One region of the Paenalcaligenes sp. Me52 genome, then DNA from elsewhere that is predicted to be linked to it. Evidence: predicted binding sites of a transcription regulator. Region 1 holds the regulator's gene; the other holds the start of a gene.
The links. The regulator FNR, encoded in region 1, switches genes on or off when oxygen is low (the NO sensors DNR and NnrR bind a similar motif). The targets are predictions, from matches to a motif close to TTGATNNNNATCAA.
Positions count from the first base shown of each region.

Region 2: the regulator FNR is predicted to act here: its motif matches at 4,844-4,857, upstream of azu (azurin).

Region 1 covers NZ_JBKQFO010000001.1:2,212,756-2,219,234, reverse strand. Annotated here, with positions in the region: gene ccoP (cytochrome-c oxidase, cbb3-type subunit III) at 1-256, shown strand, start outside; gene ccoG (cytochrome c oxidase accessory protein CcoG) at 293-1,801, shown strand; gene ACLO87_RS10455 (hypothetical protein) at 1,826-2,059, shown strand; gene fnr (fumarate/nitrate reduction transcriptional regulator Fnr) at 2,164-2,889, opposite strand; gene clpB (ATP-dependent chaperone ClpB) at 3,223-5,817, shown strand; gene ACLO87_RS10440 (LysR substrate-binding domain-containing protein) at 5,966-6,479, shown strand, end outside.
Region 2 covers NZ_JBKQFO010000001.1:806,751-813,229, forward strand. Annotated here, with positions in the region: gene ACLO87_RS03740 (MBL fold metallo-hydrolase) at 1-272, shown strand, start outside; gene ACLO87_RS03745 (ArsR/SmtB family transcription factor) at 353-694, shown strand; gene ACLO87_RS03750 (carboxymuconolactone decarboxylase family protein) at 749-1,105, shown strand; gene ACLO87_RS03755 (DUF2789 domain-containing protein) at 1,123-1,380, opposite strand; gene nhaA (Na+/H+ antiporter NhaA) at 1,603-2,955, shown strand; gene ACLO87_RS03765 (thioredoxin family protein) at 2,952-3,311, shown strand; gene hpaI (4-hydroxy-2-oxoheptanedioate aldolase) at 3,413-4,216, shown strand; gene azu (azurin) at 4,285-4,734, opposite strand; gene ACLO87_RS03780 (winged helix-turn-helix transcriptional regulator) at 4,904-5,371, opposite strand; gene ACLO87_RS03785 (D-amino acid dehydrogenase) at 5,501-6,479, shown strand, end outside.

The DNA.
Region 1 (6,479 bases):
ACCGTCCGGCAAAAAACTGTTTGAACAAACATGTTTTGCATGTCACGGTGCCGATGCTAAAGGCAATCAATTGTTGGGTGCTCCTGACCTGACTAGCGGTAACTGGCTGTATGGCAGTTCGGAAGCCGTGATTGTTGAAGGTATCTTGAACGGTCGTGATAACCAGATGCCAGCCCAGAAAAACCGCCTGACCGAAGAGCAAATTCGCTTGTTGGCTGGTTGGGTTTGGGGTCTGAGCAACAGCAATGCTAAGTAAGCATTGTGATGTGATTATTGTAAGTTGAGGTGTAGCATGAGTAGTGACGCTCCCCATCGTCAACCAGACGAAGGTAATACAGAGCAGGTACCGGAATGGCGGCCACCTGGTTCCCCCAAACCGGTGACAGCTAAGGCGTCCGCTCATGCTGTTAAGATCGACGACGTCAATAAGAAGATCTACGCTAGATCAGTAAAAGGGGTGTTCGCCAACTGGCGAATCGCCCTGGTATTCCTCACCCAGATTATTTATTACGGTCTGCCTTGGTTGCAGTGGAATGAACGCCAAGCCGTATTGTTTGATCTGGGTACGAGGAAGTTCTACATGTTCGGCATCGTGATGTGGCCACAAGATATTATTTATCTGACTGTGCTGCTGATTTTGTCGGCATTCTCGCTGTTTCTCTTTACAGCGATGGCGGGGCGTCTCTTCTGTGGTTACGCCTGTCCGCAAACGGTATATACCGAAATTTTCATGTGGGTTGAACGCAAGGTGGAAGGCGACCGTATGGCTCGCATCCGTCTGGATGAAGCTCCTTGGAGTGCTAAAAAGCTGCGTCTCAAAGCTACAAAACACTTCTTGTGGATTGTGATTGCTCTCTGGACAGGTTTTACATTTATCGGTTACTTCGCTCCTATCCGTGAGCTTGGTGCACAGATTCTCGATTTCACGTTAGGCCCATGGCAGTGGTTCTGGTTGTTGTTCTACGGCTTTGCTACGTGGGGTAACGCTGGCTTCCTGCGCGAGGCTATCTGTAAGTACATGTGCCCGTATGCACGCTTCCAAAGTGTGATGGTGGATGACGACACCTTTGTGGTGAGTTATGACCACGTGCGTGGTGAACCTCGTGGTAAGCGTTCCAAGAAAGTGGATCACAAAGAAGCAGGCTTAGGGGACTGTGTAGACTGTACCCTCTGTGTGCAGGTCTGTCCGACCGGTATCGACATTCGAGAAGGGCTGCAATATATGTGTATTGGTTGCGGAGCCTGTGTCGATGCCTGTGACGATGTGATGGAAAAACTGGATTACCCTAAAGGGTTAATCCGTTACACCTCTGGCCGTGCTATTACCGAGCGCTTAAGCCAGGATCAAGTGCGTAGGCATATGTTTAGGCCACGTATCTTGGTGTATATTGCAATTCTGAGTCTTATTACTGTGGCAGCGATTTACTCGCTGATGGCCCGTAATGATCTACACATGGATGTGATCCGAGATCGGGGTGTAATGGGGCGCGAAGTTCCGGGCGGTCATATAGAGAACATTTATAGACTGCAAATGATGAACAAATCAGAACAGCCTATGCGCATCGAGTTGGGTGCGGAAGGTTTCCCTGGTATCACCATTAGTACAGTGAGCGGTGGCAGTGCAGAAATCGTCGTGCCAGCAGCAACGAACGAACTGATTCCTGTGCACGTACAAGTTCCTGTGGAGGCGGGTTTGAAAGAGGGTATGCACGATATAGTGATTACTGCCCGTAAACCTGGTAGCGCTGAGTCTGGTGAAGAGCTCATCAGTGAGAAAACACGTTTTTATGTGCCTCGCTAGGGCGCACACGATAAAGGACCCATCATGTCAAATGCAATAGATCAGGATTTGGATACGCAGCCATGGTTTAAAGAGCCTTGGCCGTGGATCCTTATGGCAGGCCCATTCTTGGCTATGGTTGGTTGTGCTGTGACCATCGCCTTGGTGCTGCAACCTACAGGGGTTAGTGAAACCATTAACGATGGTGGTCAGAAGCGTGGCTTGGTCGTAACGCGAGACAAGGCACCGGAGACACCTGTAGTGGTAGAGGCTGAATAAGGCCAAACGACTATGTAGCAATAAAAAATCCCACGTTGTGACGTGGGATTTTTTATGATGCTTAAGCGTTGCGGTGTAGCGAGGCTTGAGTAGAGGGCTACGGTTTAGCAGTCCACTCCAGCCATGGCTTGCAGAGCAGGTAGGTCTAGAATCATGACTTCGCGTTGTTGTATACGCAGCAAACCTTCGCGAGCAAAGCGCGAGAACAGGCGGCTAACGGTTTCCAGTGTCAGGCCCAAAAAGTTACCGATTTCCTCACGGCTCATGCGCAAAATGAACTGATAAGGAGAGTAACCCAAGGTAGATAAACGCTGGGACAGGTTGATCAAGAAAGCAGCGAGACGCTGTTCAGAGCGTAACGCACCCAAGTTCATGATTAGAGTATGAGAGCGGTTGATTTCCTTGCTCATCAGGCGACGCAGTTGTTGTTGCAAGATAGGTAACTGTAATGACAGCTTATCTAGCTCGTTCAACGGCATCACACAGACTTCACTGTCTTCCAGTGCGATAGAGTGAGAGACATGGCGATTATTCAATAATCCGTCCATGCCGATGATCTCGCCTGGTAGCAAGAAGCCAGTGATCTGTACTTGGCCGGAGGCGTCTTCCAGTTGTGTCTTGATGCTGCCAGTGCGTAATGCATAGATGGCATCAACTTCATCATCAAGGTGGAACAGGAAAGAGCCTTTGCTCAGACGTATACGTTCCTTGACCAGATCATCCAGCTTCTGCAGGTCGTGGTTGGACATCCCCAGCGGCAAGCAGATTTCATTCAGCATGCAGGATGAGCAACGTATAGCATCGTGACTGACAGAGATTCGTTTTTGCATAGAAAGCGGCTACGGTTGAAAACAGTTAGGTACAAGGACCATGGTTAGAGCTTATTTTCAAGCGCAGCATAAAAGTTGCACTTCGGAGTGAAGTGCCATACTCAGTATTCTAGCGTATTTAAAAGCTCTTTTTGAAACATCAAGGATTTTGCTTTTTCTTTTATTTTAGTAAGTTGCAATAAATGTAAGAAAATGCAAATAATCACATAAATGATTTTAACAGGCTCTTGAAGTTTGACCAGATGTCATCATCTATAAGTCAAGCGAAATTAATCTGGTGCAGTCTGTGAATACTCATCGCAAGATTCTGCACATTACCTAGAGTAAGGCAACATGCGAATTGATAAATTAACGACAAAGTTTCAACAAGCTTTGGCTGATGCACAAAGTTTGGCATTGCAACAGGGCAATTCTTATCTGGAACCTGTGCACGTATTGGCCGCATTGTTGGCTGACGTGGATTCCGGAGCAGGCAGTCTATTGGCGCGTGCGGGTGTGGCCGTGCCACGTTTACAAGCCGAAGTTAAAAAGGCAATTGATGCATTACCTCAGATTTCATCGGGGGATGTGAATTTAAATATTAGTCGCGAGCTGCAAAGCGCGTTGGCATTAACAGAAAAAGAAGCAACCTCGCGTGGTGATACTTATATTGCCAGTGAATTGTTTTTGTTGGTATTAAGCCGAGATAAAGGGCAGGCAGGCCGTTTATTAAAAGAGACAGGACTAAATGAACAAGCACTAGCAGCAGCGATTGATGCTGTGCGAGGTGGTGAGTCGGTAAGTGATGCAGAGGGTGACGCTAATAGAGAAGCGTTGTCCAAATACACCACTGACCTGACTGAGCGAGCTCGCTTGGGCAAATTAGACCCTGTGATTGGTAGAGATGATGAGATTCGTCGCTCTATACAGATCTTGCAACGTAGGACCAAAAACAACCCTGTACTGATTGGTGAGCCAGGTGTGGGTAAAACCGCGATTGTGGAAGGGCTGGCTCAGCGTATTGTGAATAATGAAGTACCTGAGAACCTAAAAAACAAACGTGTGTTGGTGTTGGACTTGGCCGCGCTCTTGGCGGGTGCTAAATACCGTGGTGAGTTTGAAGAGCGTCTGAAAGCAGTCCTGAAAGAGCTGTCTCAAGACGCAGGTAAAACCATTCTCTTTATTGATGAAATCCATACCATGGTTGGCGCTGGTAAAGCCGAAGGTGCGATGGATGCCGGTAATATGCTGAAACCAGCATTGGCCCGCGGTGAACTGCACTGTATTGGTGCAACCACGCTGGACGAATACCGTCAGTACATAGAGAAAGATGCTGCGTTAGAGCGCCGTTTCCAGAAAGTGCTGGTGGATGAGCCAGATGTGGAATCTACCATTGCGATTCTGCGTGGTTTGCGTGAGCGCTATGAGCTGCACCACGGTGTGGCGATTACCGACCCGGCAATTGTGGCTGCTGCCGAGCTGTCTAACCGCTACATTACCGACAGATTTTTGCCGGATAAAGCGATTGACTTGATCGACGAAGCTGCTGCCCGTATTCGTATGGAGATTGACTCCAAACCTGAAGTCATGGATAGGCTAGATCGCCGCATGATTCAGCTCAAAATTGAGCGTGAAGCCGTGCGTAAAGAAACAGATGATGCGTCACAGCGTCGTTTGGCCACCATTGAAGAAGAGTTGGAGCGTCTACAACGCGAGTACAACGATTTTGAGGAAGTCTGGAAAGCTGAGAAAGCTGCTGTACAAGGTACGCAGTCTATCAAGGAAGAAATTGAGCAGCTCAAAGCGGAAATGGCTGAACTGCAACGTAAAGGTCAGTTCGATAAATTGGCTGAACTGCAGTATGGCAAGTTGCCAGAGTTGGAAGGACGTTTGGCTACTGCTGAGCAGTCTAAAGACAAGCTGGAAGACAAGCCTAAGCTGTTACGTACTCAGGTAGGTACTGAGGAAATTGCAGAAGTGGTGTCACGTGCAACTGGTATTCCTGTGTCTCGCATGATGCAAGGTGAGCGTGAAAAACTGCTAAACATGGAACAGCACCTTGAAGAGCGTGTGGTAGGTCAGAACGAAGCTGTGTCGTTGGTTGCGGATGCGATCCGACGTTCACGTGCAGGTTTGGCTGATCCATCTAAGCCTTATGGTTCGTTCTTGTTCTTAGGGCCTACCGGCGTGGGTAAAACCGAGCTGACTAAAGCCTTGGCTGCATTCTTGTTTGACTCTGAAGATCATTTGATTCGTATTGATATGTCAGAGTTCATGGAGAAACACTCGGTAGCCAGATTGATCGGTGCGCCTCCGGGCTATGTGGGCTACGAGCAGGGCGGTTATTTGACCGAAGCCGTGCGTCGTAAACCGTATAGTGTGATTTTGCTGGATGAGGTAGAAAAAGCACACCCAGATGTATTTAACATCTTGCTGCAGGTATTGGATGATGGTCGTCTGACTGATGGTCAAGGTAGAACGGTTGATTTCCGTAATACCGTGGTAATCATGACATCCAACTTGGGTGCTCATCACATCCAGGAAATGGTTGGCGAGCCGTACGAGAAAGTGAAATCAGCCGTATGGGAAGAAGTAAAACTTTCCTTCCGTCCTGAGTTCTTGAACCGTATTGACGAAGTTGTGGTGTTCCATGCACTGGGCGAGGCACAGATTCAATCTATTGCCAAAATTCAGTTGCAACGTTTGGCACAACGTTTGGCTGACAGAGGCATGCAGTTAGAGGTTAGTGATGCTGCATTGGCTGAAGTGGCAAAAGTTGGTTTCGATCCGTTGTTTGGTGCAAGGCCATTGAAACGCGCTATACAGCAAAACATCGAAAACCCTGTGGCCAAACTGATTCTGGAAGGCCAGTTCGGTGAGGACGATGTAGTACCTGTAGACTGGCGTGACGGCAGTTTTGTGTTCGACCAGAAAGCTAGCAAAGCATAAGCCTGCTAGTGTTAGTTAAGCAAAAGCCCCATCTCTTTGAGTGGGGCTTTTTTGCATCTTGGGCTATTGTGTTGCCGCGTAGAGGTGTATATTTTAATTTCTCATTAAAAGAATGATTTTTATATATTGTTCTTGAAAGAAGAATTAAATGGATTCCGAAACTCTACGTATTTTCACCACGGTAGCGACCGAGCTGAGCATTACACATGCTGCTGCGCATTTAGGACGAGCCCCGTCTAACGTGACCACTCGTATACAGCAATTAGAGGCCGACTTGGGGTCAGAGCTGTTTGTACGCACGGGTAAACGACTGACGCTTTCAGCAGCGGGCCAGACGTTTTTGGATTATGCGAATAAGCTACTAGCCTTGGAAGCAGAAGCTAGGCATGTGGTAACAGGTGGTCTTGATGGCGGTACCTTACGTATGGGCAGTATGGAAAGTACGGCGGCAAGCCGATTGCCAGCTCTGTTGGCTAACTACCATGCCAAACATACAAATACTCAATTGCAACTGAGTACAGGTCCTACGCGTGCACTTATAGAACAATTGCGCACAGGGCTGTTAGATTGTGTCTTTGTCGCCTTAGCGAGCTCAACGGATGCAGATGTATTGCTAGATGAGTTGGGTTTGCAAGCTATGCCAGTATGGACTGAAGAGCTGC
Region 2 (6,479 bases), 1.4 Mb from region 1:
GTTTGTTCATGTGCCATGACTACAAAGCAGAAGGGCGTGATGAATATGCGTGGGAAACCACGGTGGCTGAGCAACGTGCCAAGAACATTCACATACACGACGGGGTGGATGAAACCGCCTATGTAACGTTGCGCGAAACACGTGATGCTACCTTGGCTGCTCCGGTGCTGTTGCTGCCATCGGTGCAAGTGAATATCCGAGCAGGGAACTTACCCGAGCCTGAAAATAATGGCGTGTCGTATCTGAAAATTCCGGTGAAGTGGACGAGTTAACCCCTTATGTAGGAAGAGGATGGTAGATTTTTTATTCAACAATATATAATTAAATATATTGTTTTCAGTGAATCCTTACCATGACCACACCTTCCATCCATTTATCGCCAGAAAAGATGCGTGAGCACGCGGGCAAAGCATGTGCATTGCTCAAAACCTTAGGCAATGAAGATCGCTTGATGTTGCTGTGCCAGATTGCCTTTGAGCAATTGAATGTAGGGCAGTTAGAGGCGCGAACAGGCATACATCAGCCTACCTTATCGCAGCAGTTAGCTGTGCTGCGGCAAGAGGGCGTAGTAGAGACAGAAAAGATAGGCAAATACGTGTATTACCGTTTGGCTGATCCCAGCACGATGCGGTTAATGCAAACCTTGTGGGACATTTATTGCGGTCCCGCCGAAGTGACTACTCCGGTTGATTAATCAGCGTGTCAGTGACGATGACCGCTGTATTTTGTAAAAGAGGAAAACAGGAACATGACAGTGGAATTCAAAAAACTGACGCAGGATATTGCGGCTAATTTGGGTGAGTTGGGTAAGAGTATTCCGCAGGTGATCAAAGGCTTTAATGAGCTGAACAAAGCCGGCAGTGCAGCGGGTGTGTTGGATGCAAAAACCAAAGAATTGATTGCATTGGCCATAGGTGTGGCCGTGCGTTGTGATGGCTGTATAGGCTTTCACAGTAAGGCATTGGTGAAGTTAGGGGCGACGGAAGCAGAAGTACACGAAGCCCTAGGTGTGGCGGTGTACATGGGCGGTGGTCCATCGGTGATGTATGCTGCCAATGCGGTGGCAGCATACAAGGAATTTAGCGATACAGAGCCTGCCGCGTGATGTGGTGTCAGGCTGTTTTATAGCCCAGTGATTTTTTTGACGGCGTCTTCGTGCAAGGACTCATTGAGTTGATCCACAATGATTGCCCAGGCGCCGTCACTTTTGAGCTGTTCTGCTAGAAATTGACGCTGCCCTTCATCCCAATACGGAGCATCAGAAATGTAGGTATCTGCTGGCAATTGATGCGTAATAATGAAGTCGGCAATGGCTTGTTCACTGGCATCTAGCCCTAGTTGCAGAAACAAATTGGTCATGCGGGGCGTAGTGGAAGTCATGGTCAGCTCCAAAGAAATAGGTGAAATAAATAGTCTACCGTTGATCACTGATTTGAGGCTATTTCTACGTGATTTCCTGATATAAAACAGAAAAATAGTGGTAAACCCTAATTCTTGAAATAAGAAGACGCGTTAAAATTTTCAGCTGGGTGTCAGCTGCAATCCGGCAGTGAGACAGGTTCACAAGCGTTGGTCGGGCCGCCACGCAAAGTATCAAAGACAATGAACCAGAATACACCCATCCTGCCTAAAGCTCAGGTACTGACCGAGCGTGCCTTTTCTACAGTAAGTCGTTTCCTCCACATTGAAGCCGTTAGTGGCATGGTGCTGTTGCTTGCAGCGGCCGTGGCATTGATCTGGGCGAACTCGCCTTGGGCTGATAGCTACCATGCGTTGTGGCATACCTCGTTTTCCATTGGTTTGGGCGAATATGTGTTCGACCGTCCGTTGCACTTCTGGATTAACGATGCCTTGATGACGTTGTTCTTCTTGGTGGTGGGGATGGAGATACGCCGTGAAATGCATGAAGGTGCGCTGAGCGATATACGCCAAGCGATGCTGCCTATTGCAGCCGCTTTTGGTGGTGTGGCTGCACCGGCCTTGATTTATGTGGCGTTCAATAGCCAATCCCCGCAGAGTCACGGTTGGGCTGTGCCTACCGCGACAGACATTGCTTTTGCGGTAGGGGTGTTGGCCTTGTTGGGGCGTTCCATTCCTTCTAATATCCGCGTGTTTTTGCTGGCGTTGGCCATCATTGATGACATCGTTGCGGTACTGATTATTGCTTTCTTCTATTCCGGCGGTTTGGATTACAGCGGCTTTTTGGTGGTAGCGCTGGGTATAGCGATGGTATTAGGGTTACAGCACGTTGGTATTGGTAGTGCCTATGCCTACGTGATTCCAGGGTTAATTATTTGGGGCGGTGTGCTGATGACAGGCGCGCACCCTACCTTGGCGGGTGTGGTGTTGGGCTTGATGACTCCCGTACTGCCTAGCCGTCGTCTTGAGCGTCCTATGCAAACCTTAGAGCGTGTGGTGCAAGACCTGCGTAAACGTAGAGACTCTGTTGAACCCGAAGAACTTGCTCATGCATTGAGCGATGTACGCCGTGCACAACGCGATATGCTGGCACCTGTGACTCGCGTGCAAATGGCGTTGCACACATGGGTAGCGTTTGGGGTGATGCCACTGTTTGCATTGGCTAATGCGGGTGTGAGCTTTGATGGTATAGACCTAAGCCAAGATGGCGCAAACTGGGTGATGGTTGGGGTGATAGCCGCCTTGGTGCTGGGTAAACCTATAGGCATCATGGGTGTGAGCTGGCTGATGGTGGCATTGAAGCTCTGTAAGCTGCCTGAAGGCGTGAGCTGGTCTGGTATTGCATTGATTGGCTTGCTGGCAGGTATTGGTTTTACGATGTCCATCTTTATCGCTATGCTGGCGTTTGTAGATGAAAGCTTACTGGGTGCCGCCAAGTTGGGTGTGCTGACCGCTTCACTGTTGGCTGCCATCTTGGGCTTAAGTATGGGGGCTGTCGTTGTGCGTAGTGTTAAACGTAATGCCGCTCAGGCATGACGCCTACGTCTTCTAGTTCTACACAACAGGGTTGGCATGCGCTAACCCTGGATAATTTCTCACAAACAGTTATGCAGGCTGAGCTTGCCGTGGTGTATTTTTCTGCACCGTGGTGTCAGCCTTGTCATCAATTACGCCCAGCGGTGCAAGCCTTTGCACAGCAACATCCTGAGCTTGCTTATTACGGCGAGGTGGATGTGTCAGCGTCTTCGGCGATTAGCCAACGTTATGGCATACGTTCTGTGCCAGTAATTGTGGTGTTTAAGCAGGGCAGTGTAGTGGCTCAATTGCCGGGGCAAGTGGCAGTACTGCCAGAGTTAGCGCGTCTTTTACACGAGCAACGTCATACGTTGTAGTTTTTCGTGCTGGTCATCCAAAAACATTGCACTATGCAGGCGATAAGCACAGTGTAGTGTGCTACCTTACTTCAATGGTTTTTTCTTTCTAAGGTTGAAGTATGGATCTCCCCGTCAATACGTTTAAACAGCGTCTACGTACTGAACAACAAGTGGGTGTGTGGGTAGGTTTACCCAATAGCACTGCAGCAGAAATTGCCGCAACCGCTGGCTTTGATTGGTTGGTGTTGGATGGCGAGCATGCCCCTAATGATGTGCGCTCCTTATTGCCATTGCTGCAGGCGGTTGCTCCTTATGATTCTCACCCTGTGATACGTCCGCCGGTAGGCGATGTGGCGTTGATTAAGCAGATGTTGGATATTGGCGTGCAAACCTTGCTAGTGCCTATGGTAGATACACCAGAGCAGGCAACTTTAATGGCGCAAGCCATGCGCTATCCACCGCAAGGTATACGCGGTGTTGGTGCGGCATTGGCACGTGCTTCCCGCTGGAATGCCATTGAAAACTACGCTGAGCTAGCCAATGATCAAATGTGTTTGTTGGTGCAGGTAGAAAGCCTAGAAGGGCTGAAAAACATAGAAGCGATTGCGGCGGTAGAAGGCGTAGACGGTATCTTCATTGGCCCTGCTGATTTATCAGCCGCTATGGGGCACTTAGGGAACCCTGGTCACCCAGATGTGCAAGAAGCGATTGATACAGCTATTGCACGTATTAAAGGTGCGGGGAAAGCCGCTGGTATTTTGTCAGTGAGCGAAGAGTACGCTCAACACTATCTAGACTTAGGTTGTGAGTTTGTAGCAGTAGGCTTAGATACGTCAGTGCTGGCTTCTGGTTTGCGCAGCATGGCAGCTCGCTACAAAGGTGGCGCAGCTGTGACTAAAACAGCTTCTGGCCCCGGTTACTAATACGTCATTAGCAGACACAAAAAAGCGCCGCAATTGCGGCGCTTTTGGCATGCAAGAGACTAGGCGAATTATTCGCTCAGTTTCAGTGCGCCTTTCATCATAGCCCAGTGGCCAGGGAAAGAGCAGAAGAATGTGTAGTCTTCGCCAGCAGCCAGTTTAGCTACGTCGAACGTTACGGATGTGGTCTCGCCACCACCCACTACGTCTGTGTGAGCGATAACGCGCTCGTCACCAGCTTTAACGTAGTTGTTGTCGATACCTGCTGACATGCCTTCAGTGGCTGCAGCTTGGAAATCGGCTGTTTTTGTCAGTACCCAGTTGTGGCCCATTGCTGCTTTAGGCATGGAACCAACGTGTTTCAGGTTTACGGTGAACTCGGTGCAGGTTTTATCTACAACGATTTCCTGCATGTTGAACTGCATGGCATCATTGCCTTCAATAGTGATGTCACATTGTGCAGCGTAAACAGGCAAACTAGCAGCGGTCAACAAAGCTGCAGCAATATATTTGATAGACATAAGTCACAATCTCCATGCTTAAAACAAGAAAAAGGCAGACGCAAAATGGCGTGTACCATGTCATGAAATCAGATAGAGCTATTGAAACACGCTCTTCCCTCAAGTGTAATTGACAGCGGTCAATGATCAATACAGAAGCCAACTATATTTAAGGGGTTTTTAATAGGTTTTACCGATCAAGGTTCAACCAAAGGCTTTCTTTTACTTCTTCCATGACCACGTGGCTTTGCGATTCTGCCGCGACAGGCAAGCGTTTTAGTATATCACCGAGTAAACGACGGTACTCACGCATGCCGCTGAGTCTGGCTTTAATTAGATAGTCAAAACTTCCAGAAACTAAATGGCATTCTTGTACATCAGGAATCAAAGAAAGTTCTTGTTTTACTTTATCAAAAATTTCTTCTGATTTAGACGCTAATTTAATTTCTACAAATACCAACATGGGCTTATCTAAGGCCGCAGCAGACAGTTTGGCGTGGTAGCCGGTGATGATTTTATCGCGCTCCATGCGCTTCACACGCTCGGTACAGGGCGAAGGCGACAGGCCTACTCGCTCTGCTAGTTCCGTCATGGGAATACGGCCCTCACGCTGCAGTATATGCAGGATTTTTTTATCGATTCTGTCTAACTGGTGCATTTCACTTTTAAAGAAGAATGGTGTGATTTTTTATAGTGATTAACACTGCTTTAAGGCTAAATTTTAGCCGTATTAACTATAAGTCATTACTTAAAATAGTAAAAATACTTATAGATGGTGGAGATAGTAATGAATGTCATTGTTTTGGGTGGTGGCGTGGTGGGTGTCACCAGCGCCTACTACTTGCGTCAGGCCGGAATGGAGGTGACGCTGATAGACAGGCAGCCAGGGGTGGCGGATGAAACCAGTTTTGCCAATGCGGGCCAAGTGTCTCCCGGTTATTCCACACCGTGGGCAGCGCCGGGTATTCCTACCAAAGCGCTGAAGTGGTTATTTCAAAAGCATGCACCGTTGGCCATACGTGTAGATGGCAGCTTGTTCCAACTACGTTGGATGCTGCAAATGTTGCGTAACTGTTCACCAGAGCGTTACAGCGTGAATAAAGAACGCATGATGCGTGTGGCGGAGTACAGCCGTGATTGCCTGCAACAATTACGTGTTGATACCAATATTCAGTATGAGCAACGTACGGGGGGCACAATACAGCTGTTCCGTACACAAGCGCAATTGGACGGTGTGCAAAGTGATATCACGGTATTAGAGCAATGTGGTGTGCCGTACCAGTTGCTAGACAGAGAAGGGCTGTGCCAGTACGAACCTGCGTTGGCACAGGCCAAAGAAAAACTCACCGGTGGTTTGCGCTTACCTAACGATGAAACGGGTGACTGTCACCTATTCACCCAAGCACTGGCTGAGAAAGCGCGTGCATTGGGTGTGGAATTCTTACTTGGGCAAAGCATGGATGGCTTTGTGATTGAGCAAGGGCAAATCGCTGGTGTGCGGGTAGGCGGCAAGGTGCTGAAGGCTGATAAATACGTTTTGGCCTTTGGTAGCTACTCACGGCAGACCTTGCAGCAGTTGGATATAGACCTACCCGTGTATCCCGTCAAGGGCTATTCCTTGACTGTGCCATTAGTGAATCCTGCCTTAGCACCACAGTCCACAGTGTTGGATGAAAGTTATAAAATTGCGCTAACGCGCTTTGATCAACGCATACGTGTAGGTGGCATGGCCGAACTGGCAGGCTACAACACACGGCTAGATCTGC